Regions from separate parts of the Streptomyces sp. NPDC021080 genome, predicted to be linked through region 1. Evidence: predicted binding sites of a transcription regulator. Region 1 holds the regulator's gene; each other region holds the start of a gene.

Region 1 (9,634 bases):
CCCTGCTCGGCGTCTTCGAGGACCCCGAATACACCTCCGAGTCCTTCGAGCTGTACCCCGGTGACACCCTCCTGTGCGTCACCGACGGGGTGACGGAGCGGCGCGACGGGTCCCGCCAGTTCGACGACGACGACGGTCTCGCGCACGCCCTCGCGGGCTGCGCGGGCCTGAACGCCGAGCTGATCGCGGAACGGATCCGAGCACTGGTCCACGCGTTCGGCACCCGTCCGCCGGAGGACGACATGGCCCTGCTGGTGCTGCAGGCGGAGTAACGGGGCTCACCCGGACCGGGGCCGCCGGACCCCGTCCGTGCTGGACAATGGAAGGCATGCCTTCCACACTTCCCGACGGTGAGCCCGTCCCCGACGACGGGGCGCTGCCCGCGCACGCCCTGGCCGGGGCCGCCGAGCGGCCCCTCGGGTTCTATCTCCACGTGCCGTACTGCGCGACCCGCTGCGGCTACTGCGACTTCAACACCTACACGGCGACCGAGCTGCGCGGCAGCGGAGGTGTGCTCGCCTCCCGCGACAACTACGCGGACACCCTGACCGACGAGATCCGGCTCGCCCGCAAGGTCCTCGGCGACGACCCCCGCCCGGTCCGCACGGTCTTCGTCGGCGGCGGTACCCCCACGCTGCTGGCCGCCGACGATCTCGTCCGGATGCTGGGCGCGATCCGGGACGAGTTCGGGCTCGCGGACGACGCGGAGATCACGACGGAGGCGAACCCCGAGTCGGTCGGCCCGGAGTACCTCGCGACCCTGCGCGCCGGAGGCTTCAACCGGATCTCCTTCGGCATGCAGAGCGCCCGGCAGCACGTCCTGAAGGTGCTCGACCGCACGCACACCCCCGGCCGTCCCGAGGCCTGTGTCGCCGAGGCCCGCGCGGCCGGCTTCGCACATGTGAACCTGGACCTGATCTACGGCACGCCGGGGGAGTCGGACGACGACTGGCGGGCCTCGCTCGAAGCGGCCCTCGGTGCCGGTCCCGACCACATCTCCGCGTACGCGCTCATCGTCGAGGAGGGCACACAGCTCGCGCGCCGCATCCGCCGCGGCGAGGTCCCCATGACGGACGACGACGTGCACGCGGACCGCTATCTCATCGCGGACGAGGTGATGTCGGCGGCGGGCTTCGACTGGTACGAGGTGTCGAACTGGGCCACCTCCGAGGCCGGCCGCTGTCTGCACAACGAGCTCTACTGGCGGGGCGCCGACTGGTGGGGCGCGGGCCCCGGCGCGCACAGCCATGTCGGCGGTGTTCGCTGGTGGAACGTGAAGCACCCGGGGGCGTACGCGGCGGCACTGGCCTCCGGCCGTTCCCCGGGGGCGGGGCGTGAGCTGCTGTCAGACGAGGACCGCCGGGTCGAGCGGATCCTCCTCGAACTGCGGCTGCGCGAGGGCTGCCCGCTCTCCCTGCTCCGCCCGGACGGCCTCGCGGCCTCCCGCCGCGCGCTGTCCGACGGACTCCTCGAACCGGGCCCGTACGACGCCGGCCGTGCCGTCCTCACCCTGCGCGGCCGCCTCCTCGCGGACGCCGTCGTCCGGGATCTGGTGGACTGAACAAACGTTCGCGTACAGTCCGCGGCCATGATCGCTGATGTATGGCCAGCCGAGGACGCGACCGTTCTGCGCTACGGCCTGCGCAGGCTGCTGACCGCGATTCCGGGCGTGCTGCTGCTGCTCGGGGGCGGCGTGCTGGGCTGCTGGATCGCCGCGACGGGCGAGGACATCGGCCTCGCGTGGATCCTTGTCGTGATCCTCATGGCCCTGGGGCCCGCCGGGGTGATCCTGTTCGTCTCCCGCTGGAGGGCGCGCCGCTGGACCGTCGCCTTCGACGCCACGGGGTTCTGGTGGGTGCGCGGCAAGGAGGCCGCGCTGATCCGCTGGGACTCGCTGGCGGGAGTGGGCGTCTACTGGGCGCGGAACCGCAATCAGGTCGTCTTCACGCTCGAACTGTGTCCGAGCGGCGAGATCGACCGCGACGACCCGCTGCTGTGGACGTTCGTCCGCGACGCGGACCCGCTCCGGCCCGAGCTGCCCCGGCTCCGGTACCGCTTCGATGTCGGCGGGGCCCACAAGAAGTACGAGAACGCGCTGAACCAATGGGCGCCCGAGCTGTGGTTCGGGCGCAAGGAGCAGCCGATGTCGTACCTGGGGTCGCCGGACGAGAAGGGCCACCGGGAGCGGACGGCCGCGCAGCCCGGCTCCGCGGCGCGCGAACCGGTGGTGTTCGAGCCGGTCGACATCGGGGACACGGTGGTCGTCCACCGGGGTGTGATCCTGGCCCGTCGGCGCATCGCCGTGGCCCTGCCGACGATCGCGCTGTACGCGTGGATCACCTGGCTGCTCGTGCACGGGCACGCTCACGGCGTGGGCGCGTTCGTCCGGTACGCGGTCGCCGTCCTGCCGGTGCTGCTCACCGGGGTGGTCCTGCGGTTCGTCGTCCGAGGCCTGCGATGGCAGTGGAGCCGTCGCGTCACGATGGACGCGGCCGGGTTCCACGTCTCCTGGCGCGGGCGGTCCACGACCGTGGCGTGGGACTCGCTGGCCGGCGTCGGCATCTACGAGGAGGGGTGGCTGCGCACGCTCCAGCTCTGTCCGAAGGGCGGGATCGACCGCGACGACCCGCAGCTGTGGCTGTTCGTCCGTGACAGCGAGCCGCTGCGGCCGGACCTGCCCCGGCTCCGGTACAGCGTCTCCCTCCAGCCCTCCGACGCTCGGCACGCCGTGGCGGCGGGCTGCCTCCGGTGGGCACCGGACCTCTGGTTCGGCGGGCAGCGGATGGCGTCCGGCCACAGCGGGGACCCGGATCTGAAGGGGCACCGGCGCCGGACCCGGGGCACCGGAGGCCGGGCGGTCACTCCGGCGCCGTGACGAAGTCGATCAGTTCCTCCACCCGGCCCAGGAGCGCCGGTTCCAGGTCCTTGTAGGAGCGGACCCGGGACAGGACGTGCTGCCAGGCCGCGCCGGTGTTCTCCGGCCAGCCCAGGGCCCGGCAGACGCCCGTCTTCCAGTCCTGGCCGTGCGGGACGCGGGGCCAGGACGGAATGCCGACGGAGGACGGCTTCACGGCCTCCCAGACGTCGATGTACGGGTGGCCGAGCACCAGGGCGTGCTCGCTCGTGACCGCCTGCGCGATCCGGGACTCCTTCGAGCCCGGGACCAGGTGGTCCACCAGGACGCCGAGCCGGGCGTCGGGGCCCGGGGCGAACGCGGCGACGACCGCCGGGAGGTCGTCGACACCCTCCAGGTACTCCACGACGACGCCCTCGACGCGCAGGTCGTCGCCCCAGACCCGCTCGACCAGCTCGGCGTCGTGGCGGCCCTCGACGTAGATGCGCCCGGCGCGCGCGACCCGGGCGCGGGCGCCGGGGACCGCCACCGAGCCGGATGCCGTCCGGCCGGGCCGGACCGGTGCCGCGGCCGCCGGGCGGACCAGCGTCACCGGCTTCCCCTCCAGGAGGAAGCCGCGCGGCTCCAGCGGGAACACCCGGTGCTTGCCGAAGCGGTCCTCCAGGGTCACCGTGCCCGCCTCGCAGCGGATCACCGCGCCGCAGAAGCCGGTGCCGGGCTCCTCGACGACCAGACCCGGGTCCGCCGGGACCTCGGGCACGGACGAGGGCTTCTTCCACGGCGGGGTCAGGTCCGGAGAGTACTGGCGCATTCGGATGACGATAGGAGAAGTCCGGCGGGGCTCACCGCGACACGCCGGAACCCGCCGTGCCCGGCCTCTCCGGACCCGGACCCGGACCCGGCCCCGGCCTCCCCGGCCCCGGCCTCCCCGGCCCCGGCCTCCCCGGCCCCGCCGAGCCGGAACCCGGCGTGCCCGGCCTCCCCGTGCCGGACCCGCCTAATCCGTCGTGCGACCCGTCGTGCCGAAGCGCGCCGCCAAGGCGTCCCGTTGGGCCCGTACGAACGCGGCGTCCACGACCGCCCCGTGCCCGGGGACGTACAGCGCGTCCTCGCCGCCCAGTTCCAGCAGCCGGTCGAGAGCCGTCGGCCAGCGCGACGGCACGGCGTCGGGGCCCGCCTGCGGTTCGCCCGACTCCTCGACCAGGTCGCCGCAGAACACCACCGTCGGGTCGCCCGGCACGACGACCGCGAGGTCGTGGGCGGTGTGGCCCTCGCCCGTCCGCACCAGCCGGACCTCGACGCCGCCGGCGAGCTCCAGCTCCCAGGTGCCCCGGACGAAGTGCCGCGGACGTACGAGGGTGTCGGCCGCCTCCTCCGCCGCCCGCGGGTCGAGACCGTTGCGCACCGCGTCCGCGCACAGTTCCCCGCGGCCGCGTTCGTACCCCTCGGACGAGCCGCCGGCGGCGAAGATCTCCACGCCGGCGAACGCCGCGGCACCGAAGACATGGTCGAAATGCGGGTGGGTGAGCGCGATATGGGTCACACGTGCGCCGGTCAGGGCCAGCGCGTCGGCGCGCAGCCGGGCGCCCTCCGCGAGGCTCGACCCCGCGTCGATCATCAGCGCCGCCCCCTCGCCGACGACGAGCCCGGCCGTGCAGTCCCAGCCGGGAAGCCGCCGTCGCCCCACCCGGGGCGCCACCCTTTCCCATCCCAGCTCTTCCCAAGTCAGCCTCATGCGGCGACGCTAACGGTGACCGGGTGCCGTGCACGACATCGCAGGCCCGCCCTTGCCCGGGGCGTGCCTCACCGCCGTACACTGGGCGGGGGACGTTGGCACTCGCGTGCGCTGAGTGCCAGACGAATGCCGCGAAGGCCACGAAGACCACCGAGTCGACTTCTGGAGGTGCGCGATGCTCAGCGAACGCAGGCTGGAGGTGCTGCGCGCCATCGTCCAGGACTACGTGGGCACCGAGGAGCCGGTCGGCTCCAAGGCGCTGACCGAGCGGCACCGTCTCGGCGTCTCGCCGGCGACCGTCCGCAACGACATGGCGGTCCTGGAGGACGAGGGGTACATCGCCCAGCCGCACACCAGTGCCGGGCGCATCCCCACGGACAAGGGCTACCGCCTCTTCGTCGACAAGCTCGCCGGCGTCAAGCCGATGACCGCGCCCGAGCGCCGCGCCATCCAGAACTTCCTGGACGGCGCCGTCGACCTGGACGACGTCGTCGGACGGACCGTGCGGCTGCTCGCGCAGCTCACCCGGCAGGTCGCCGTCGTGCAGTACCCCTCGCTGACCCGCTCGACCGTGCGCCACGTGGAGCTGCTGTCGATGGCTCCCGCACGGGTGATGCTCGTGCTGATCACGGACACCGGCCGGGTCGAGCAGCGCATGATCAACTGCCCGGCGCCGTTCGGTGAGACGTCGCTGGCGGACCTGCGCGCCCGGCTCAACAGCCGGGTCGCGGGGCGCCCCTTCGCGGACGTCCCGCAGCTCGTCCAGGACCTCCCCGAAGCCTTCGAGGCGGACGACCGGGGTACGGTCTCGACAGTGCTCTCCACCCTGCTGGAGACACTCGTCGAGGAGACCGAGGAGCGTCTGATGATCGGCGGCACCGCCAATCTCACGCGTTTCGGACATGACTTCCCTCTCACCATCCGGCCGGTGCTCGAAGCGCTGGAGGAGCAGGTCGTGCTCCTCAAGTTGCTTGGGGAGGCCGGAGATTCGAGCATGACCGTGCGAATCGGGCACGAGAACGCGTACGAGGGACTCAACTCCACGTCCGTGGTCTCCGTCGGCTACGGTTCGGGCGGCGAGGCAGTAGCCAAACTCGGCGTGGTCGGCCCGACCCGCATGGATTACCCGGGAACGATGGGAGCGGTACGAGCGGTGGCACGGTACGTCGGACAGATCCTGGCGGAGTCGTAAGTGGCCACGGACTACTACGCCGTACTCGGCGTGCGCCGCGACGCGTCCCAGGACGAGATCAAGAAGGCGTTCCGGAGGCTCGCTCGCGAGCTGCACCCGGACGTCAATCCCGATCCGAAGACGCAGGAGCGGTTCAAAGAGATCAACGCCGCGTACGAGGTGTTGTCGGACCCGCAGAAGAAGCAGGTCTACGACCTCGGCGGCGACCCGCTGTCCCAGCAGGGCGGCGCCGGCGCCGCCGGCTTCGGCCAGGGCGGCTTCGGGAACTTCTCGGACATCATGGACGCGTTCTTCGGCACGGCGTCGCAGCGCGGACCGCGCTCGCGCACCCGCCGCGGCCAGGACGCCATGATCCGGTTGGAGATCGAGCTCGACGAGGCGGCCTTCGGCACCACGAAGGACATCCAGGTCGACACGGCCGTCGTCTGCGGCACCTGCAACGGCGAGGGCGCAGCGCCCGGCACCGCCGCGCAGACCTGTGACATGTGCCGCGGTCGCGGCGAGGTGTCCCAGGTGACGCGGTCCTTCCTCGGCCAGGTCATGACCTCGCGGCCGTGTCCGCAGTGCCAGGGCTTCGGCACCGTCGTCCCGACCCCGTGCCACGAGTGCGCGGGCGACGGCCGGGTCCGCTCCCGCCGCACCCTCACGGTCAAGATCCCGGCCGGTGTGGACAACGGCACCCGCATCCAGCTCGCGGGCGAGGGCGAGGTCGGCCCCGGCGGCGGCCCCGCCGGCGACCTGTACGTCGAGATCCACGAGCTGCCGCACTCGACCTTCCAGCGGCGCGGCGACGACCTGCACTGCACGGTCACCATCCCGATGACGGCGGCGGCCCTCGGCACCAAGGTGCCGCTGGAGACCCTCGACGGCATGGAGGAGGTCGACATCCGTCCGGGCACGCAGTCCGGCCAGTCGATCCCGCTGCACGGCCGGGGCATCACGCACCTGCGCGGCGGCGGCCGCGGCGACCTCGTCGTGCACGTCGAGGTCATGACGCCGACCAAGCTCGACCCGGAGCAGGAGCGGGTGCTGCGCGAGCTGGCGCAGATGCGCGGTGAGGAGCGGCCCACCGGTCAGTTCCAGCCCGGTCAGCAGGGGCTCTTCTCCCGGTTGAAGGACGCCTTCAACGGCCGGTGATCCAGGCGGAGGCACGGGGCGGGAGACGCCCCGTGCCCTTCGTACGGAAGGCCGGTTCCGGGCGGACTGGCGGATTCGGACTTGTCCGGGGGACGTGACAACATGCCGTCATGTCCTCCGCGCTGACCGATCTCTTCCCTCACCCGATCGTGCAGGCCCCCATGGCGGGCGGAGTCTCCGTCCCGCAGCTCGCGGCCGCCGTGTCCGAGGCCGGAGGGCTCGGCTTCCTCGCCGCCGGGTACAAGACCGCCGACGGCATGTACCAGGAGATCAAGCAGCTGCGCGGGCTGACCGGCCGTCCCTTCGGCGTCAACCTGTTCCTCCCGCAGCCCGAGCACGCGGACGCCGCCGCGGTCGAGGTGTACGCCCACCAGCTCGCCGGCGAGGCCGCCTGGTACGAGACCGAGCTCGGCGACCCGGACAGCGGCCGCGACGACGGCTACGACGCCAAACTCGCCGTCCTCCTCGACAACCCGGTCGCGGCGGTCTCCTTCCACTTCGGCGTCCCGAAGCCGGAGGTGCTCCGGTCGCTGCGCCGCGCCGGCACCCTCACCCTGGTCACCGCCACCACCGCCGAGGAGGCCCTGGGCGTGCAGCGGGCCGGCGCCGACGCGGTCGTCGTGCAGGGCATCGAGGCCGGCGGACACCAGGGCACCCACCGGGACAACCCGGAGACGGACGGCACGGGCGTCGGCCTGCTCACCCTGGTCGCGCAGGTCCGCGAGACGGTGGACATCCCCGTCGTCGCGGCGGGCGGCATCATGCGCGGCAGCCAGATCGCCGCCGTCCTCGCCGCGGGCGCGAACGCGGCCCAGCTCGGCACCGCCTTCCTCGCCACCCCCGAGTCCGGTGCGAGCGCCGTGCACAAGCAGGCCCTGACCGACCCCCTGTACGTCCGCACGGAACTCACGCGCGCCTTCACCGGACGTCCGGCGCGCGCGCTGGCCAACCGCTTCATGCGCGAGCACGGCCCGTACGCCCCCGCCGCCTACCCCGAGATCCACCACCTCACCCTGCCGCTGCGCAAGGCCGCCGCGAAGGCGGGCGACGCGCAGGGCATGGCACTGTGGGCCGGGCAGGGGCACCGCATGGCGCGTGACCTGCCCGCCGGGCAGCTGGTGGAGGTACTGAACGCAGAAATCGCGGCCGCCGGGACAGCGTTGTCGGCCGCCGCCGAGATCCCGGAAGAGGGTGCGGCCCGATGACGGCACCGGTGTTCCTGGTCGAGCACTTCGACACGGACGGCGAGGGACACCATGTCCTCGACGGACCCGAGGGACGGCACGCCGTCTCCGTGAAACGGCTGCACAGCGGTGAGGCGGTCACGCTCACCGACGGGGCCGGACGCCGGGCGGACGGTGTGGTCGTCGCCGCCGAGGGCAAGGACCGGCTGATCGTACGGATCGGCGCGGTCACCGAGGAGGCCGCCGAGGAGCCGCGCATCACGGTCGTCCAGGCCCTGCCCAAGGGGGACCGGGGCGAGCTGGCCGTCGAGACCATGACCGAGACCGGCGTCGACGCGATCGTCCCCTGGGCCGCCTCCCGCTGCATCACGCAGTGGAGGGGCGAGCGGGGGCTGAAGGCGCTCGGCAAGTGGCGGGCCACCGCCCGGGAGGCCGGCAAGCAGTCCCGCCGGGTGCGCTTCCCGGAGGTCGCGGACGCCATGACGACCCGGCAGGTTGCCGCACTTCTCGCCAAAGCCGATCTCGCCGCCGTGCTCCACGAGGACACCGCGCTGGGCACCGAACCCTTCGCGACCGCCGCGCTGCCCGCCTCCGGTGAGATCGTCCTGGTCGTCGGCCCCGAGGGCGGGATCTCCGCCGAGGAGGTCGCCCTCTTCACCGAGGCCGGCGCGAGGACCTTCCACCTGGGGCGCACGGTGCTGCGCACCTCGACGGCCGGGACCGTGGCCGCCGCGCTGCTGCTGGCCCGCACCGGCCGCTGGTCCTGACCCACCGCCCGCCGACCGGCCTCACCGCCCGCACCTCACCGGGGAATCCATGGAACTCGCTCAGGTACGACTGCTCGTCTCCGACTTCGCCGCCTGCTATCGCTTCTACTGCGAAGTCCTCGGCCTCAAGCCCCAGTCGGGCGCGGCCGAGGGCCCGTACGAGAAGTTCAGTCCGGTCACCGGGTCGGCGGGCATCGCCCTCCAGGACCGCGCCATGATGGCCGAGATCCTCGGAGAGCTCGGCGACACCGTGACCGGACACCGGTCGCTGGTGGTGCTGCGGGTGGACGACCTCGACACCTACTGCGAACAGGTCGTCTCGCGGGGCGCCACCCTGCTGCACGGTCCCGCGCCCATGACGGACCGCATGCGCGTCGCCCACCTCAAGGACCCCGAGGGCAACCTGGTGGAACTCCAGGAGTGGCTGCTGATGCTCGGCTGACGGCCGGTCAGAAACCCGCCCGGGGCCGGGAAAGCGGGAACTCTACGACCTCCCCGGCCCGCCGGGCAACACCTTCGGGTGGTTGTACCCCCGATGGCCGCATGCGGTCTACCGCGTGCTGCCGCGCGGTGGCACGCTGCCATTCATGGGGGCTTTGAGGCATTTCAAGCGCCGCACGAGGCGCGGACGGGTACTGACGGCCCTCGGGCTGGGCGCGGCCGGGGTGTTCGCGGTGACCGCGTGTCAGCCCGTGGACGGACTCAGCACCGCGACCGTGTCCTACACGACCGACCAGACGGCGACCAAGGAACTGAAACGCCGGC
Region 2 (9,634 bases), on a different contig from region 1:
GGTCCATGTCCCCATTGTGCGCACTCTTGACCGCGCACCCCAAAGGAAAATATCTTTCATGATGTGACCCATGACGTGAAGGAAATTTTCGCGGGTGGGGCGCCGCCCGCCCCCGCGGCCCTCGCGGCCAAGGTGCGGACCCTCGCCCCCTCGATGACGCGCTCCATGCAGCGGGTCGCCGAGGCCGTCGCCGCCGATCCGGCCGGCTGCGCGGCCCTCACGGTCACCGGTCTCGCCGAGCTCACCGGCACCAGCGAGGCCACGGTCGTGCGCACGGCCCGCCTCCTCGGCTACCCCGGATACCGGGACCTGCGCCTCGCGCTCGCCGGGCTCGCCGCCCAGCAGCAGTCGGGCCGGGCCCCCGCCGTCACCGCCGACATAGCGGTGGACGACCCCATCGCCGACGTCGTCGCCAAACTCGCCTACGACGAGCAGCAGACCCTCGCCGACACCGCAGCCGCGCTCGACACGGTCCAGCTCGGCGCCGCCGTGGCCGCCATAGCCGCCGCCCGCCGCGTCGACGTCTACGGCGTCGGCGCGTCCGGGCTCGTCGCCCAGGACCTCCTGCAGAAACTCATGCGGATCGGGATCGTCGTCCACGCGCACAGCGACCCGCACCTCGCGGTGACGGGCGCGGTGCAACTGCGCGCCAAGGACGTGGCGATAGCCATCACGCACTCCGGCTCGACCGGCGACGTCATCGAACCCCTGCGGGTCGCCTTCGAGCACGGTGCGACGACGGTGGCGATCACCGGCCGTCCGAGCGGACCCGTCGCGCAGTACGCCGATCACGTCCTCACCACCTCCACCGCCCGCGAGAGCGAGCTGCGCCCGGCGGCCATGTCGTCGCGCACCAGCCAACTGCTGGTGGTGGACTGTCTGTTCGTGGGGGTCGCCCAGCGCACCTACGAGACGGCGGCACCCGCGCTGTCCGCCTCGTACGAGGCCCTGGCGCACCGCCACTCCCCGCGCACCGGCCGATAGCCGCGCCGCACGACCGACCTCATCGGAAAGAGCCGCCTCTCCCATGACCTCCATGCCCAACCACGGCGATCTCCGGGCAGAGTTGGAGACGCTGACCACCGAGGCGTTCCGCCCCGAACTCTCGGAGATCGACCGTCTGTCCACGCTGGAGATCGCGCACCTCATGAACGGGGAGGACACGACGGTGCCGGCGGCCGTCGCCGCGCAGCTCCCGTTCATCGCCGCCGCGATCGACGACATCGCGGAGCGCATGGCCCGCGGCGGCCGACTCGTGTACGCGGGCGCCGGAACCGCGGGCCGCCTCGGTGTCCTGGACGCCTCGGAGTGCCCGCCCACGTTCAACACCGATCCGTCCCGGGTCATCGGCGTGATCGCGGGCGGGCCCACCGCCATGGTCGCCTCCATCGAGGGCGCCGAGGACTCCCGGGAACTGGCGGCGGCCGACCTGGACGCGCTCGCGCTGACGGCCGACGACACCGTGGTCGGAATCTCCGCCTCGGGCCGCACCCCGTACGCCGTCGGCGCGGTCGAGCACGCCCGCAAGCAGGGCGCGCTCACGATCGGCCTGTCCTGCAACGCGCACAGCGCGCTCGCCTCCGCCGCCGATCACGGCATCGAGGTCGTGGTCGGCCCCGAACTGCTCACGGGCTCGACCCGGCTGAAGTCCGGCACCGCGCAGAAGCTCGTCCTCAACATGCTCTCGACGATCACGATGATCCGGCTCGGCAAGACGTACGGGAACCTGATGGTCGACGTCCGGGCCTCGAACGAGAAGCTGCGGGCCCGCTCCCGCCGGATCGTCGCGCTCGCCACCGGCGCCTCCGACGAGGAGATCGAGCGCGCGCTCGCCGCCACCGACGGCGAGGTGAAGAACGCCGTCCTGACGATCCTCGGCGGGGTGGACGGACCCACGGCCGCCCGCCTTCTGGAGGAGTCGGGGGGCCATCTGCGCGCCGCGCTGGCGGCTTCGGCCGGCTGACCAGCACGCTCGGGGAGTGCGTACACCGGACTCCACCACAGCAGCGGCGATCCTCCCCCTCGTGGGCGGACCCGCGAACGTCCTCACCGTCGCCCACTGCATGACCCGGCTCCGGCTGGGTCTGCAGGACCCGGGCCTGGTGGACGGGGAGGGCCTGCGGGCCCTGCCCGCCGTCCTCGGGCTGGTCGCGGGCGACGGCTCGTACCAGATCGTGCTGGGCCCCGGCACGGCCGCCCGGGTGACCCCCGCGTTCGAGGCCCTGCTGACGGCCGGCCCGCCCGGCACGGAACCGGCGACCGCCCCCGGACCGGCCGACCCGCCCTTGCCCGCCCCGTCCGGCCTCACCCCGGCAACGGCCTCGGCGCCCCTCTCCCCGCCCGGTACAGGACCGATGGCCGGTCCCGACCCGACCGGCCCGCCCGGTACAGGACCCGCGAGCGCCGCCCCGGACCCGGCCGGCCCGTCCGGCGCCGGACCCGTGGCCGCCGCGGACCGGCTCGCCCTGCGCGGCGCCGAGCTGAAGGCCGCCCGGGCCCGCCGCAACGCCACCCCCCTCAAGCTGTTCCTGCGGCGGATCGCGGACGTCTTCGTTCCGCTGATCCCCGCCCTGATCGGCTGCGGGGTGATCGCCGGCCTCAACGGCCTGCTGATCAACCTCGGCGTGCTGACCGGCCTCACCCCCGCCCTGACCGCCGTCGCCTCCGGATTCATGGCGCTCATCGCCGTCTTCGTCGGGCACAACACGGCCAAGGTGTTCGGCGGCACCCCGGTCCTGGGCGGCGCGGTGGCCGCCGTCGTCGTGTACGCGGGGGTCGCCAAGGTGACCGTCCTCGGCATGACCCTCGCCCCCGGCCAGGGCGGCGTCCTGGGCGCACTGGCCGCCGCCCTGCTCGGGACGTACGTGGAGAAGTGGTGCCGCCGCTGGGTCCCGCCCACCCTGGACGTCCTTCTCACCCCCACCCTCACCGTGCTGCTGACCGGCCTGGTCACGCTGTACGCGCTGATGTACGCGGCCGGCCGGCTCTCCGCCGCCATCGGCACCACCGCCACCTGGCTGCTCTCCACCACGGGCGCCTTCGCCGGGCTCGTCCTCGGCGCCCTGTTCCTCCCCCTGGTGATGCTGGGCCTGCACCAGGCCCTCATCCCCATCCACACCACGCTCATCGAGCAGCAGGGCTACACCGTCCTGCTGCCCGTGCTCGCCATGGCGGGCGCCGGCCAGGTCGGCGCCGCCCTCGCGGTCTACGTCCGGCTGCGCCACGACACCTCGCTCCGTACGACCATCCGGTCGGCGCTCCCGGCCGGTCTCCTCGGCGTCGGCGAACCCCTGATCTACGGCGTCTCCCTGCCGCTGGGCCGCCCCTTCGTCACGGCCTGCGCGGGCGGAGCGGCGGGCGGTGCCTTCATCGGCTTCTTCTCGATGCTGGGCGACCGGGTCGGCTCGACGGCCATCGGCCCCTCCGGTCTGGCCCTGTTCCCGCTGCTGTCCGGCAACCGGGGCCTCGCCTTCACCGCGGCGGTCTACGCGGGCGGCCTGCTGACCGGGTACGTCGTCGGGTTCGCGGCCACCTACTTCTTCGGCCTCGGCGGCGTCCGGGCGGACGGTCTCGACGGCGACCTCGGCAGCGACCTCGACGGCGCGTCACCGGCCCACCGGGCGGAACGGACCGCCGTATAGCCGCGCTGTCGGTGGCGCGTGCGAGGCTGGGGGCATGAACCACGCACAGCTGACCGCCCTCGGCCGCGCCCTGCGGCTGCTCGGGGAGCACGGCGACGCACTGAACGCCGACACCCCCGACGCCAAGCTGCACGAGGTCAAGGCGGACCTGAAGCGGGCCCTGGACCTGCTCGACGAGACGGTGACGACGGCCAAGCCGACCACCCGCTGTGCCGAGCATCCCAGCGGCCCGGTGGACGAGAGCGCCCCGGACCGCTGTCTGCTGTGCGAGACCCGCCGCCGCACCGCCCGCCGCACCGAGGTCAACGACGCGTACGGACACGGCCGGACGCCCGCCCCGGACGAGCTGCCCGACCGCACGATGTCCCGCTACGGAGTCCGCGGCGACCGCCCCCAGCCCCAGCAGCGCTGGCTCCCGGAGGTCTGGAACGGCCAGACGTGGCTCCTGTGCGGCACCCCCCGCCGCGACCGCCAGGAAGCCGAGCGCTACCTCGCCGCGGAACGCCGGGCCCCCCGCCCCGGCATGGCCTACCGCCTCGTCCACGAGTTCACCGACTACGAGGTGCTGCGCATCTGGGGCACGCCGGTCAAGGTCGACATCGAGCCGATGGGCAACCTCTAGGCCGGCGGTCCGGACGGGCCCCGGGGACGGTCACGGCAGGCGCCCCTCCGCGTTGATCCGCCGCACCCGGGCCCGCAGCACCTCACCCGGCGGCGCCTCCCCGAGGGCCTCGGGCGGACAGTCCCACTCGACGCCCCCGCCCGGCGGCCGCAGCTGTACGAGGCCGCCCTCGCGCCCCATCACCTGACCGAGCCGCCCGTCCCGCACGTCGATCGCGTACTCCTCGCCCGACGCCATCTCCATCTCACCGATCCCTCCACGCTGAGTATTCCTGTTCACCACCCAGAGTGATCGGCAGATCCGTACCCTGGCCAGAGTCTGCGCTCCAACAACCCAGCCTGTTGGACGGGAAGTCGCCATGCCCAACCCCAAGGCCCTCGACCCGGCCTCCTCCCCCCGCGCGATGATCGGCGCCGAGCTGCGGCACGCCCGCGAGAGAGCCGGCCTCAGCCAGTCCGAACTGGGCGAACCCCTCTTCGTCAGCGGTTCCTTCATCGGCCAGCTGGAGTCGGGCACGCGGCGCCTGCAGCTCGAATACGCCGTCCAGATAGACGAGATCCTCGGCACGAAGGGCTTCTTCGAGCGCAACTACAGGGCCCTGGCCAGGTCGAAGTACCCGGACCACTTCGTGGAGGCGGCGGAGCTGGAGGCGGCTGCCACGGCGATCAGGCACTACCTTCCGCTGCTCATCCCGGGCCTGCTGCAGACTCCGGCGTACGCCGCTGCCCTGTTCCGTACCTACCGGCCGATGGCCTCCGACGCGGACATCGAGGAGTTGGTGGCCACCCGTATGGAACGCGCCCGTCTCCTGGCCGATCCAACAACCCCGTTGTTGTGGGTGGTTCTGGACGAGGCAGCAATCCGCCGACCAGTCGGCGGGGCGGCAGCCATGGCAGCGGCCCTCCGCCACACGGCCGACCTTGTACACCGCTGCCGGATCATCATGCAGGTCCTGCCGTTCGCCGCCGGCGCCCATGCCGCGATGGGCGGCTCCCTGAAGCTGATGGAATTCGCGGACGCTCCCCCGCTCTGCTTCATCGAAGGCATCGACATGGGCAAGCTGGTGGACGATCCGGCAACGGTGGCTCGCCACGGCCTGACGTTCAGCCTCCTGCAGGCGGCGGCGCTTTCGCCACAGGCTTCCCTGGCTCTGATCGAGTCGGTGGCCCATGCTTACGAGCATGGAGACCAACACCACTGATCGCGAGCCGAGTTCGCGCACCTGGCGCAAGTCGACCTACAGCGCAGGCGACGGCGGCGACTGCCTGGAAGTCGCCCTCGGCGAAGGCCGCGAAGGCCACCTCGTTCCCGTCCGGGACTCCAAGAACCCCGGGCCCGTGATCGGATTCGGCGCCGCCGCCTGGGGGGCCTTCGTCGGGCACCTCGGCACCACCGGCTGACCGGGGAGAGCGCAAAAAAGGGAGGGCGCCCGTGTCACCGCGGGCGCCCTCCCTCCCCCGTTCTCCCTGTCACCAGGAAGTCAAAGCGGTCAGCTGAGCGTGCCCAGCGCCGCCGCGTCGTACGGAGCCAGCTCGTCGTAGCGTCCGGCCAGGACCTTTGCCGCCCACTCCGGGTCCTGGAGCAGCGCGCGGCCGACGGCGACGAGGTCGAACTCGTCGCGCTCCATGCGGTCGAGGAGGTCGTCGATGCCCTTGACCGGGGAGCCCTCGCCGACGAACGCCTTGATGAAGTCGCCGTCCAGGCCGACCGAGCCGACGGTGATGGTGGGCTTGCCCGTCAGCTTCTTCGTCCAGCCGGCGAGGTTGAGGTCGGAGCCGTCGAACTCGGGCACCCAGTAGCGGCGCGTGGAGGCGTGGAAGGAGTCCACTCCGGCCGCGGCGAGCGGGGCGAGGATCGCCTCCAGCTCCTCCGGGGTCTCGGCGATCCGGGCGTCGTAGGCCTGCTGCTTCCACTGCGAGTAGCGGAAGATGACGGGGAACTCGGGCGAGACGGCCGCCCGCACCGCGGCGACGATCTCCGCCGCGAACTTCGTACGGGCCACCGGGTCGCCGCCGTACGCGTCCTCGCGCCGGTTGGTGCCGGACCACAGGAACTGGTCGAGCAGGTAGCCGTGGGCGCCGTGCAGTTCGACACCGTCGAAGCCGATGCGCTCGGCGTCCGCGGCGGCCTTGGCGAAGGCCTCGATGACGTCGTCGAGGTCCTGCCGGGTCATGCTCCTGCCGGTGACCTCGGCGCCCTCCTTGTAGAGGCCGGAGGGGCCGACCGGCGGAGCGTCCGCGAACGGGGGCTCGCCCGCCTTGCGGACCATGCCTATGTGCCACAGCTGCGGGACGATCGTGCCGCCCGCCGCATGTACCGCGTCGGCGACCTTCGCCCATCCGGCCAGCTGGTCCTCGCCGTGGAAGCGCGGCACCTCGTTGCTCTGTCCGGCCGAGTCGTGGCCGACGTACGTGCCCTCGGTCACGATGAGGCCCACGCCCGCGGCGGCGCGGCGGGAGTAGTAGCCGACCACGTCCTCGCCCGGCACACCGCCCGGCGAGAACATCCGGGTCATCGGGGCCATGGCGATCCGGTTCGGGACGGTCAGGCCGTTGATGGAGACGGGACGGGACAGGATCTCGGCTGCGCGGGACGCGGCGTCAGCGGTCACGTGGGGGCTCCTCGAAGAGGTGGTCGGTATGACGTCGAGCGGTCTGCGAGGCAGGAGATTCCATGCGGTATGTGCACGTGCATCAACTGCTCTTCAGCCTCAACCGTCGTACCGGGCCCCGCATTCCGCCGTTCCCGCACCGGCTCCTGTGATCCGGGCCACGCCGGCCGGGGCCCGCCGCACTCCCCTGCGGCGCCGGGACGGGCCGGGGCTGGCCGGAGAACGCCCGAGGGCGGCACCCTCCCTCTCGGGAAGGTGCCGCCCTCGGAACGTCAGGACGTTGATCGACCGGGGTCGATCAGAAGTCCATGTCACCGCCCGGCATGCCGCCGCCGGCCGGGGCCGAGGCCTTCTCCGGCTTGTCGGCGATGACGGCCTCGGTGGTGAGGAACAGCGCGGCGATGGAGGCGGCGTTCTGCAGGGCAGAGCGCGTCACCTTCGCCGGGTCGATGATGCCTTCGGCGATCATGTCGACGTACTCACCGGTCGCGGCGTTCAGGCCGTGGCCGACGGGCAGGTTGCGCACCTTCTCGACGATGACGCCACCCTCGAGACCACCGTTGACGGCGATCTGCTTGAGCGGGGCCTCCAGGGCCAGGCGCACGGCGTTGGCGCCGGTCGCCTCGTCACCCGTGAGCTCGAGCTTCTCGAAGACCGAGGAAGCCTGGAGCAGGGCCACGCCACCACCGGCGACGATGCCCTCCTCGACGGCCGCCTTCGCGTTGCGAACGGCGTCCTCGATGCGGTGCTTGCGCTCCTTGAGCTCGACCTCGGTGGCGGCACCGGCCTTGATGACGGCCACGCCGCCGGCCAGCTTCGCCAGACGCTCCTGGAGCTTCTCGCGGTCGTAGTCCGAGTCCGAGTTCTCGATCTCGGCACGGATCTGGTTCACACGGCCGGCGACCTGGTCGGCGGAGCCGGAGCCGTCGACGATCGTGGTCTCGTCCTTGGTGATGACGACCTTGCGGGCGCGGCCCAGCAGGTCCAGACCCGCGTTCTCCAGCTTGAGGCCGACCTCCTCGGAGATGACCTCGCCGCCCGTGAGGATGGCGATGTCGCCGAGCATGGCCTTGCGGCGGTCACCGAAGCCCGGGGCCTTGACGGCGACGGACTTGAAGGTGCCACGGATCTTGTTGACGACCAGGGTCGACAGGGCCTCGCCCTCGACGTCCTCGGCGATGATCAGCAGCGGCTTGCCCGACTGCATGACCTTCTCCAGGAGCGGGAGCAGGTCCTTCACGTTCGCGATCTTGGAGTTCGCGATCAGGATGTACGGGTCGTCGAGGACGGCCTCCATACGCTCCATGTCGGTGGCGAAGTACGCCGAGATGTAGCCCTTGTCGAAGCGCATACCCTCGGTGAGCTCCAGCTCCAGACCGAAGGTCTGGGACTCCTCGACGGTGATGACGCCTTCCTTGCCGACCTTGTCCATCGCCTCGGCGATGAGCTCGCCGATCTGGGTGTCGGCGGCGGAGATGGAGGCCGTCGAAGCGATCTGCTCCTTGGTCTCGACATCCTTCGCCTGCTCCAGCAGGGCACCGGAGACGGCCTCGACGGCCTTCTCGATACCGCGCTTGAGGGCCATCGGGTTGGCGCCGGCGGCGACGTTGCGCAGACCCTCGCGGACGAGCGCCTGGGCGAGAACGGTCGCGGTGGTCGTACCGTCACCGGCGACGTCGTCCGTCTTCTTGGCGACTTCCTTGACCAGCTCGGCGCCGATCTTCTCGTACGGGTCCTCGAGCTCGATCTCCTTGGCGATGGAGACACCATCGTTGGTGATCGTGGGGGCGCCCCACTTCTTCTCGAGGACGACGTTGCGGCCCTTGGGGCCGAGCGTCACCTTGACGGCGTCCGCGAGCTGGTTCATGCCGCGCTCGAGGCCGCGCCGTGCCTCCTCGTCGAACGCGATGATCTTGGCCATGTGAAGTGGTCCTCCCGGACGGGGTGGATTGCTCCGGATCGCGCCCGCGCCCGCGACGGACGGCCCTCGAACCCTGTGGTTCCTTGCCCCACAGGCCCGTGGACCTCGCCGGCCCGATCCAAGTTCTGTCACTCTCACTCGGAGAGTGCTAACGCAATGATTAGCACTCGACCCCTGCGAGTGCAAGCGCCTCTCGGCAAAACCGGCACGCCGAGCGACCCTCGACAAGAGGCAAGGCCCGGCCCGGAACGCACGAGGGGCTCGCATCCCCGGTGGGATGCGAGCCCCTCGTGCGTGAGTGAGTCGGTGGTCGTTCGCGCCCGGATCAGACGGCGAGTTTGACCATGTCCGCCTGCGGACCCTTCTGGCCCTGCGAGATCTCGAACTCCACTCGCTGACCCTCTTCAAGGGTGCGGTAGCCGTCCATCTGAATCGCGCTGTAGTGCACGAAGACGTCCGCACCACCGTCGACCGCGATGAAGCCGTACCCCTTCTCCGCGTTGAACCACTTGACGGTGCCCTGAGCCATGCCTAACTCCCCTATTACTGGCCCTTGCACAGATCCACACTTCGCGGATCCGGGTCAGACCTCACCCCCCAAACGGTTGGGGGTGTGCGCCGGAACGCGTCGACCGCGGCTGAATGTATCTGTCCAACTGCCCTCTGCAACAGGTCAATCGGACGAGAATTCTGGGCATGGCCGATCATTGATATGCGGAGGATACGCACGGATCCAGGGCAAGTCGGACCCCGCAATTGCCATAAAATGCCCAAATAGGTGAGCTACTTTGGCTACTTCTTGTCGCCCGCCGAACAGCCACTCATATGCGTCCGGCATG
Region 3 (9,634 bases), on a different contig from region 1:
ACCGCGGCGCGGGTCGCGGAGATGGCGTCCTCCAGACGGTGCTTCTTCTCCTTGAGCTCCACCTCGGTGGCGGCGCCGACCTTGATCACGCACACGCCGCCGGCCAGCTTCGCGAGGCGCTCCTGGAGCTTCTCGCGGTCCCAGTCGGAGTCGGTGTTCTCGATCTCGGCCTTGATCTGGTTGACGCGGCCGACGACCTCGTCGCTGCTGCCGGCACCGTCGACGATGGTGGTGTCGTCCTTGGTGACGGTCACGCGGCGGGCGCTGCCGAGCACGTCCAGGCCGACCTGGTCGAGCTTGAGGCCGACCTCCTCGGCGATGACCTGACCACCGGTGAGGGTGGCGATGTCGCCGAGCATGGCCTTGCGGCGGTCACCGAAGCCGGGGGCCTTCACGGCGACGGCGTTGAACGTGCCGCGGATCTTGTTGACGACCAGGGTCGACAGGGCCTCGCCCTCGACGTCCTCGGCGATGATCAGCAGCGGCTTGGAGGCGTTCGACTGGATGACCTTCTCCAGCAGCGGCAGCAGGTCCTGGATGGAGCTGATCTTGCCCTGGTGGATGAGGATGTACGGGTCGTCGAGGACGGCCTCCATACGCTCCTGGTCGGACACCATGTACGGGGACAGGTAGCCCTTGTCGAAGGCCATGCCCTCGGTGAAGTCGAGCTCCAGACCGAAGGTGTTGGACTCCTCGACGGTGATGACACCGTCCTTGCCGACCTTGTCCATCGCCTCGGCGATGAGCTCGCCGACCTGGCTGTCCTGGGCGGAGAGCCCGGCCACGGCGGCGATGTCGGACTTGTCGTCGATCGGGCGGGCCGTCGCGAGGAGCTCCTCGGAGACCGCCTTGACGGCCGCGTCGATGCCCTTCTTCAGCAGCGCCGGGGAGGCACCGGCGGCGACGTTGCGCAGGCCCTCGCGCACGAGCGCCTGGGCGAGCACGGTGGCGGTGGTCGTACCGTCACCCGCGATGTCGTTGGTCTTGGTCGCCACCTCCTTCACCAGCTGCGCGCCGAGGTTCTCGAACGGGTCCTCGATCTCGACCTCACGGGCGATGGTCACACCGTCGTTGGTGATGGTGGGAGCGCCGAACTTCTTGTCGATGACGACGTTGCGGCCCTTGGGGCCGATCGTCACCTTCACCGTGTCGGCAAGCTTGTTGACGCCGCGCTCAAGGGCGCGACGGGCGTCCTCGTCGAACTTCAGGATCTTCGCCATGGAAGCGGTTCAGCCCTCTCGGAAAATGTGGAGAACGAACCGCGCCCCTGGCGCCCGGCTGGAATGATCGCGGGTGCCAGGGGCGTGGTTCACTGCAATGCTTGGTGCGGGGTTGTCCGGGGGCGAACCCCGAACTCCCTTACCAGGTGAATTACTTCTCGATGATCGCGAGCACGTCGCGAGCCGAGAGGACGAGGTACTCCTCGCCGTTGTACTTCACCTCGGTGCCGCCGTACTTGCTGTAGAGAACGATGTCGCCGACGGCGACGTCGAGCTCGACACGCTTGCCGTCCTCGATGCGGCCCGGGCCCACGGCCAGGACGACGCCCTCCTGGGGCTTCTCCTTGGCGGTGTCCGGGATGACCAGGCCGGAGGCCGTGGTCTGCTCGGCGTCGAGCGGCTGGACCACAATGCGGTCCTCGAGCGGCTTGATGGCAACCTTGGAGCTGGTGGTCGTCACGATCCGACCTCCCCCTTCGGAGATCTCACGGGGTTAACTGTCTGAGGTGGCGACCAGGTCGATCCGTCGTCGCGGGTGCCGGATCTGCCTGTCGCTGTTGGCACTCTCCAGGGGGGAGTGCCAGACCTGAGACTATGACTGCGATTAGCACTCGGTCAAGCGGAGTGCCAAAGGCGTCGGCGTGGCGTCGGCGGGAAGGTGCCGGATCGCACCGAATGGGCGTCGCCCGGGCGGGTGCCCTGCCGCTTCCCGGGCGGGTGCCCTGCCGGTTCCTCGCCGGTGCTCCGTCGGTCCCCTAGAGGTAGTTCTCCAGCCGCGCCGGGGTGAAGCCCTCCCGCTGGATCCGCCGGAGCAGCCGGAGCGTGGCGTCGGTGAGTCCGGGTTCGCCGGGGCCGGAGAGGATGTCGCCCGGCCGGAGCCGGTGCTCGTCGGCGGTCCTGCCGAGGACGATCGCGGCGACCCCGCAGTCGGCGGCGGCGCGCAGGGTGGTGTCGTCGTACCTGCCGTAGGGGGGCCGCAGCAGCCGGGGCCGGACGCCGAAGCGGCGCGCGAGCTTGTCCTGTTGTCCGCAGATCTCGGCGCGCTGGCCGGAGTAGGGCAGACCGCGCAGGACGGCGTGGTCGAGGGTGTGGTTCTGGATGCCGGCGCCGACCGCGCGCAGCCGGGCGAGGTGCCCGTACCCGGGACCCGCGACCCGGTCCGTGAGGAACATGCTGACGGGCAGGCGCAGTTCGCGGACCATGTCGGCGAACAGCGGATCGCGCTCCGCCCCGTCGTCGTACGTCAGGAAGACCACTTTGTCGCGGGTGCGCACCTGGTTCACCACGGGCGGCAGTCCCGTGTCCGCGGTGCGCGCGGTGGTGCGGACGGACACCTTCGGCGCCGGGGCGAGCGGGGCGGAAAGGCCCCAGCGGCGGTACGCCGACTCCGTCGGGTGCACGCGCTGGGCCGCCTTCTTGCCGAGGCGCTCGATGGGGTCGACGGACTGCGCGCAGCCGCTGAGCAGGACCGCCACGAGCAGCCCGGCGGCCGGTACCCGCACCCTCACAGGTAGTCCTCCAGGCGTGCGACCGCGTACCCCTTGGCCGTGACCGTCCGCAGGAAGCGGCGGACCATGTCGGGCATGGTGCCCTTCCACTCCTTGCGGCCCTGGAAGTGGGTGAGGACGATGTCGCCGGGGTGCAGGTCCCGGTCCTCCTCGCGGTACTCCCAGTGGTCGGCGAAGACCTCCTCGTTCCAGATGGGCGCGTACCTGATGCCGCAGGCCTTCGCGGCGCGCAGGGTGTCCTGGTCGTAGTTGCCGTACGGCGGGCGGAAGACGGCCGGGCGCCTGCCGAACTCCTTCTCCATGACGTCCTGCATGCCGCAGATCTCGTGCTTCTGCCGCTCGTAGGACAGCCCAGGCAGATAGGGGTGGGTCAGCGTGTGGTTGTCGAGCGTGACGCCGCGGTCGCGCATCTTCCGGAAGTACCCGTAGTCGTCCTCGACGAGGAAGTCGCTGAGGAAGGCGGTGTACGGGATCTTCAGGTCGCTCATCATCCGCAGGAACGCGGGGTCCTTCTCGGCGCCGTCGTCGACGGTGAGGAAGACGACCTTGTCCTTGGTGGGGACGGTGGTGAAGACCGGCGGCAGCCGCAACTCCTCCTGGCCGTCCACCTCGAAGCCCTTGCGCGCCTCGATGTGCGGTTTCCTCGCGGGCGGCGCCGGGGGCGTCAGCGGTACCGTCACGAGGCCCCAGCGCCTGGCGACGGCGGCGCGCCGGACCTGCGTCCGGCCGAGCCGGGCGGCGTACGCGGCGAGGGCGCCGGCGGGGCCCGTCCGGAGCCCGGCCTGCGGTGCGTGGGCCGGTGCGTGGACCGGCGCGTGGGCCGGTTTGGCACTGTCGGCTCCGGAGGCGGCGGAGCCGGTCCCGGCGCAGCCGGAGGGGAGGAGGGCGAGGGCGAGCACGCCGACGGCCCAGCGCGCACCAGCCCCGTTTGCGCCGGTTTTGTCATTTTGTCGTACGGGTCGCATGGGGCCGGATCCTCCCAGTTCACCGGCCTCGCGAGGGCCCCGACACCGCCGCCGGAAGCGCACCGTCCACCGACTGGCCCACAATGGCCGGGTGAACGACGTCTCCTTCGCCCCCCTCCTCACCGCCGAGGGCCGCGCCCTGCTCGACGAGGTCCGCGCCACCGAACCGGCGCAGGAACTGGCCGTCGCCACCCGGCTGCGCCGCGAACACCCCGCCGAACTGGTCTCGGCGGCGCTCGGACAGGCCCGACTGCGGCAGCGGGCGGTGGCGAAGTTCGGCGCCGAGGACGCCGGACGGATGTTCTTCACCCCGAACGGGGTCGAGCAGTCCACGCGCACGAGCGTGGCCGCCCACCGCGCCGAACGGCTGCGCGCGCTGGGGGTCCGCTCCGTCGCCGACCTGTGCTGCGGCATCGGCGGCGACGCCATCGCGCTGGCCCGCGCCGGAATCCGCGTCCTGGCCGTCGACCGCGATCCGCTGACGGCCGCCGCCGCCCGCGCGAACGCCGACGCGCTGGGGCTCGCGGACCTGATCGAGGTGCGCGAGAGCGACGTCACCGAGGTGGACACCGCCTCGTACGACGCCGTCTTCGTGGACCCGGCGCGCCGGGGCGGCCGGGGCCGGATCTTCGACCCCGAGGCGTACTCGCCGCCGCTGTCCTGGGCGGTCGCGGCGGCCCTCAAGGCTCCGGTCGCCGCGCTGAAGATCGCTCCCGGCATCCCGCACGAGGCGGTCCCCGCCGAGGCGGAGGCCGAGTGGATCTCGGACGGCGGCGACGTGAAGGAGGCGGTCCTCTGGTTCGGCACGGAACCGGGCCTGGTGCGCGCCACCCTGCTGCCGGGCCCGCGCGAGCTGCGCGGCCGCGGCCTGCCGGATCCGGCGGTGCGCGCGGTCGGGCGCTATCTGTACGAGCCGGACGGCGCCGTCATCCGCGCGCACCTGGTCGCCGAGGTGGCCGACGACCTGGACGGCGGGCTCGTCGACGAGACGATCGCCTACATCACGGCCGACGGGCTGCGCCCGACGCCGTACGCCACCGCGTACGAGATCACCGACCGACTCCCCTTCAACGTGAAGAAGCTGAAGGCGCTGCTGCGGGAGCGGGGGGTCGGTGTCCTGACCGTGAAGAAGCGCGGGTCGGCCGTCGAGCCGGAGGAACTGCGGCGCAAGGTGAAGCCGCAGGGTCCGCACTCCGCGACGGTGTTCCTCACCCGGGTGGCGGGCGCCCCGACCATGCTGGTGGGGGCGCCCGCGACACCGGCTACTGGTGGTGGACCGTCTTGAGGGGTGCCAGGTTCGGCTCCGCGCCGACCGGGCCGGACCTCACGACCGTCGCGGCCTGACCGCCGTTCGTGCGCAGCGTGAAGGTGCTGCGCTGCGCGCTCGGGGGCTCCTGGCCGTTGTAGTACGGGTGGTACACGAACTGGCTGCTGCTCGCGCTGATCGAGGCGCCCGCGGTGTCCAGCGTGCCCGCCGCGATCGACCCGGTGCCGCCGAAGCCGACCACGAACTGCGTGCTCGCCGACTCCCGCAGCAGATAGCTCTTGGCCTCGCTCGACAGGGTGTCGCGCGCGGTCCACAGGACGGGTCCGAAGACGTTCATCGCCGCACCTGCCGCCAGGCCGCCACGCCAGTTGTTCGTGTAGGCGAGGGCGGCCTGGCTCGGCGCGCTCCACCAGAACCTGGCGATCGCCGCGGAGGTGCCCTCGTTGGTGCTCGCCGTGATCGGGTAGTACGTGAACGTCGACGGCCACTTCGAGAAGTACGTGTGCGTCAGCGCGTACTTCGCCGAGGCACCCACCGTGATGATCATGGTGTTCTTCGGGTTCAGGCCGTTGAGGTACGCCTTCACCGAATCGGTCAGCTTGTTGCCGTCGTTGAGGACGACGCCGCCCGCGCTGCTCGTACCGTCCGCGCCGGCCGCGGCGGCCGCCGCGAGGGCCGAGTGGTAGTCGGTGCCGGTGGCCAGGAACACGTACTTCGGCGTGCTGGTCACGGACTTCGCCACGGCGACCGAGGTCGAGTAACGGGAGGTCCCCGCAAGCCGCTTCGGCGTGAAGCCGAGCGCGGACACCTGCGAGGAGACCGCGCTGCCGAGGATGGACGTGCCGCCCACGAGGTAGACGTTCGCGCCCGGCTTCAGCACGCGCTTGAGTTCGGCCTTCGTCGCGGAGGACAGCCCGCTCTTCGGGGTCATCAGCACCGGACCGTGCTTCTTGCCGGCCAGCGCGGGCGCGGTGAGCGAGTACGCCGCGTCGTCCTGGTTGATCAGCACCGCGGCCTTGGCGTCCATCAGCCCCGGCACGCTTCCGCCGACGGTGTTCCAGGTCCAGCGCGAGCCGGCCGTGTTGGTGGCGTAGGTGTCGGCGCCCCAGACCCGGCCGGTGCCGTTCTTGCGCAGCGGCTGCCAGCTGGGGTTGACGCCGAAGTTGCTGCCCTGCTGGCCCGCGACCTTGGTGAGCGTGCCGGTGGCCAGGTCCACGTACTCGGTGGTGTGCACGTCGGCGCTGTCGCCCGAGGTGTGGGCGTCGAAGATGATCCGCTTGCCGGTGGGCGACCAGGACGGGTTCTCGTAGCCGCGGGCGTCGGTGGTGATCTGCTTGACGCCCGTGCCGTCCGCGTTCGCCGTGAAGATCTGCGACATGCCGCCGCCGACGTGCCGGACGAACGCCAGCTTGGTGCCGTCCGGCGAGTAGGCGGGCTGCTCGGCGTCGGTCAGCACCCGCTTGACCGTCTTCGCCGTCGAGTCGTAGACCCAGACGCCGTCGTTGTCGTAGCAGCCGTAGTTCTTGCGCCGCTCGAACGCCACCAGGCCCTTCGGGCTCACGGTCGGGTCGTTGTCGCAGACGGTGGACGGTTCCTGGGCGGCCGTCAGCAGCGGGACAGGTGCCCACGAGCCGTCGGAGGGGCCGTAGGCGAGCTGGCCGCCGGTCGAGAAGACGACGTAGCGTCCGCCCCACCAGAACGTCAGGTCCTCGTACGAGGCACTGGACCGGACCCCTGACGCCCAGGGCAGGGTGATCTTCGAGGTGCCGCTCGGCCTGATGCTCGAGATCTGGCTCGCGGCGGTGATGAGCCGGCTGCCGTCCGGAGCCCAGGCGGCGTAGCTCCCGTACAGGCCGGGAACATCGGTGCCCTTGCCCGTGGCGGGGTCGATCAGGGTCGGGCCGTCCACGAGGATCTTGCCCTCGGTGCCCGGCCAGGTCCCGGCGTCGTCGGCGACGGCACCCGGTGCCAGGGCGATCGCGGTGCCGGCGGCCAGGGCCGTCGCCGCGGTGAGCGCCACGAGTCTGTGGCGCGCGGAGATGCGCAAAGGTCTACCCCCCAGGTAGGTGTGTGATGGGCCGCCGGACCGCGCCTCGCGGGGGCCTACGGGTGAACGGACAGCGTCCTTCCCGTGTACGGCAGCGGCGCCACTGTAAGCCTTTGCCGATCACCTTGGGAACGGAGTTACCGGGCGGGAACCTCACGTCTCCGGCAGTTCACGGGCCCGTGTCTCCAGCAACTCCCGTTCGCGCTCGTTCCGCGCCAGCGAGGCCGCCCGCTCGAACTCCGTGCGCGCCTCCCGCGTGCGTCCGAGCCGGGCGAGCAGGTCCCCGCGCACACTCGGCAGCAAGTGGTAGTCGCGCAGGGCCGGTTCACCGACCAGGCCGTCGACGATGGCGAGCGCGGGCTCCGGGCCCTCGGCCATCGAGACGGCCACGGCGCGGTTCAGTTCGACGACCGGGGAGGGGGCGCGGGCCGCCAGCAGGCCGTACAGGGTGGCGATCTGGCGCCAGTCCGTGTCCTCGTAGGCGAAGGCCCGCGCGTGGCAGGCGGCGATGGCGGCCTGGAGGGCGTACGGCCCCGGGCCGCCGGTGGCGACGGCGTCGGCGCGGCTCAGCGCGGTGAAGCCGCGGCCGATCAGCATGCGGTTCCAGCGGCGCCGCTGCTGGTCCCCGAGGAGGACGGGTTCGCCGCCGGGCCCGGTGCGGGCGGCCGACCGGGACTCCTGGAGTTCCAGCAGGGCGGCCAGCGCGTGCACCTCGCTCTCCTTGGGCATCAGCTCGGCGAGCACCCGGGCCAGCCGGAGCGCGTCCTCGCACAGCGCGGGGCGCAGCAGGTCGTCGCCCGCCGTGGCCGCGTACCCCTCGTTGAAGACGAGGTAGATGACCTCCAGCACGGACCCGAGCCGGGCTTCGCGCTCGGGTCCGTAGGGGACCTCGAAGGCGACCCCCTTCGTCGCCAGCGTCCGCTTGGCCCGCACGATGCGCTGGGCGACCGTCGCCTCCGGGACGAGGAAGGCGCGGGCGATCTCGGACGTCGTCAGGCCGCCGAGGAGCCGCAGCGTGAGCGCGATGCGGGCCTCGGCGGACAGGACGGGGTGACAGGCGGTGAAGACCAGCCGGAGCAGGTCGTCGTCGATGTCGTCCGGGTCGGAGGGCTCGTCGAGGTGGTGCGGCGCGGACAGCGAGAGGTCCCGCCCGACCTCCTCCAGCTTGCGCGCGTACCGCTCACGGCGGCGCACGAGGTCGATCGCCCGGTGCTTGGCCGTGGCCGTCAGCCAGGCGCCCGGATTGTCCGGCACGCCGTCGCGCGGCCACTGCTCCAGCGCGGCGACCAGGGCGTCCTGCGCGAGTTCCTCGGCGATGCCGACGTCACGGACGATCCGGGCCACGCCCGCGATGATGCGGGGCGACTCGATACGGAAGATGGTCTCGACGGCGGTGTCGACGCCGCCGGCGGGTACCGGTGCGGGCTGCTGTTCCACAACCCACCATGAGACACCCACGGCGGCGTCCGGCCAAGGAGCGCTCAGCCCTCGGCGATCTCCCGCACCTCGCAGGTGACCGTCCAGTGCTCCTCGTGCACCTTCAGGAACCGCTTGGTCCACTCCAGCGCCTCGGCCATGTCCTTGCACTGCATGATCGCGTAACCGCCGACGACCTCCTTGGACTCGGTGAAGGGCCCGTCGGTGACGGACAGTTCGCCGCCCGAGTAGTGGACGCGCTTGCCCTGTGCGCTGGGTGTCAGGCCCTCGGTCTGGAGCATGACGCCGGCCTTGGTGATCTCCTCGATGAGCTCGCCCATCCGCTGCATCAGTTCGGGGCTGGGGCCTTCGGCGGGTGCGGTGCGCTCGTCGATCTGGACCAGGGAGAGGTAGCGGGGCATGGTGACTCCTCGTGTCTGTGGTGCCTGTGGCGCCCGTGGTGTCTTCGGCGCCTCGGAGGCTGGGCTTCTTCCCGCCTCTCACCCGTGCGTCGAACGGGGGGAACCCGGATCGACACCCGCCCCGAAATTCTCCGGAAGTTTTTTCCCTGGCCCCGCACATCCGCGTCCGCGCAGGTCGTACGGCGGCGTCCGCGCAGGTCGTACGGCGGTTACCGGAGAACGGAACCGAACGCCGCCTTGGCGTAGGGAGCCCCGAGCGTCCTCCCTCCGAGGACGCGGGCCCCGTCCGCGACGACGCCCGTCGCGGCGCCGCGCAGCAGCCAGACGGCGCCGTTGCCCGCGTCCTCGTTCACCGCGGAGGCGGCCAGGTCGGCGTGGCCGTCGTGGGTGACGTCCAGGAGACGGACGGTGTGGCCGAAGCCGTCGTTCGGCTCGGCGACGCCGGGGACCCCCTCGGTGTCCTGGGTGAACGCCCGGGCGTGCGCGCCGGTCAGCCCGGAGCGGCTGCTGTGCAGCACGTCGACGACACCGGTGGAGCCGTTCTCGCCGGGAGCGCCGACCGCCACGTCGTCGATGCCGTCGCCGTCGACGTCGCCGGCGGCGAGGGACGCGCCGAACAGGTCGCCGGCCTCCCTGACGCCGGGGACGCCGGGCGTGTCCTGCGTGTATTCCTTCCAGGTGCTCTGATCCTGGCTCAGCCCGGCGGCCGAGCCGGGCACCACGGTGATGGCCTCGTCGTAGCCGTATCCGCCGATCAGGTCGTCGTAGCCGTCGCCGTTGACGTCGCCG

What was found. The regulator HrcA, encoded in region 1, represses chaperone genes, less so after heat shock. The targets are predictions, from matches to a motif close to TTNGCACTCNGNNNNNCNGAGTGCNAA.
Region 2: a site for HrcA is predicted at 8,921-8,947, ahead of groL (chaperonin GroEL). Genes of this name have one in related genera too.
Region 3: a site for HrcA is predicted at 1,825-1,851, ahead of groES (co-chaperone GroES). Genes of this name have one in related genera too.

The regions. Positions count from the first base shown of each region.
Region 1 is NZ_JBIRQM010000004.1:212,189-221,822, reverse strand. Features, by position in the region: gene ACH4S8_RS11740 (SpoIIE family protein phosphatase) at 1-272, shown strand, start outside; gene hemW (radical SAM family heme chaperone HemW) at 320-1,561, shown strand; gene ACH4S8_RS11730 (hypothetical protein) at 1,589-2,875, shown strand; gene ACH4S8_RS11725 (DUF3097 domain-containing protein) at 2,859-3,665, opposite strand; gene ACH4S8_RS11720 (MBL fold metallo-hydrolase) at 3,852-4,589, opposite strand; gene hrcA (heat-inducible transcriptional repressor HrcA) at 4,765-5,781, shown strand; gene dnaJ (molecular chaperone DnaJ) at 5,782-6,918, shown strand; gene ACH4S8_RS11705 (nitronate monooxygenase) at 7,029-8,123, shown strand; gene ACH4S8_RS11700 (16S rRNA (uracil(1498)-N(3))-methyltransferase) at 8,120-8,869, shown strand; gene ACH4S8_RS11695 (VOC family protein) at 8,919-9,311, shown strand; gene ACH4S8_RS11690 (hypothetical protein) at 9,457-9,634, shown strand, end outside.
Region 2 is NZ_JBIRQM010000008.1:141,481-151,114, reverse strand. Features, by position in the region: gene ACH4S8_RS21245 (hypothetical protein) at 1-7, opposite strand, end outside; gene ACH4S8_RS21240 (MurR/RpiR family transcriptional regulator) at 64-984, shown strand; gene murQ (N-acetylmuramic acid 6-phosphate etherase) at 1,028-1,963, shown strand; gene ACH4S8_RS21230 (PTS transporter subunit EIIC) at 1,980-3,641, shown strand; gene ACH4S8_RS21225 (hypothetical protein) at 3,676-4,263, shown strand; gene ACH4S8_RS21220 (hypothetical protein) at 4,294-4,500, opposite strand; gene ACH4S8_RS21215 (helix-turn-helix domain-containing protein) at 4,622-5,464, shown strand; gene ACH4S8_RS21210 (DUF397 domain-containing protein) at 5,445-5,663, shown strand; gene ACH4S8_RS21205 (NADH:flavin oxidoreductase) at 5,753-6,874, opposite strand; gene groL (chaperonin GroEL) at 7,173-8,795, opposite strand; gene ACH4S8_RS21195 (cold-shock protein) at 9,121-9,324, opposite strand.
Region 3 is NZ_JBIRQM010000012.1:116,741-126,374, reverse strand. Features, by position in the region: gene groL (chaperonin GroEL) at 1-1,220, opposite strand, end outside; gene groES (co-chaperone GroES) at 1,372-1,680, opposite strand; gene ACH4S8_RS28255 (polysaccharide deacetylase family protein) at 1,976-2,728, opposite strand; gene ACH4S8_RS28250 (polysaccharide deacetylase family protein) at 2,725-3,693, opposite strand; gene ACH4S8_RS28245 (methyltransferase domain-containing protein) at 3,785-4,978, shown strand; gene ACH4S8_RS28240 (cell wall-binding repeat-containing protein) at 4,956-7,007, opposite strand; gene ACH4S8_RS28235 (RNA polymerase sigma factor) at 7,161-8,444, opposite strand; gene ACH4S8_RS28230 (YciI family protein) at 8,489-8,845, opposite strand; gene ACH4S8_RS28225 (FG-GAP-like repeat-containing protein) at 9,055-9,634, opposite strand, start outside.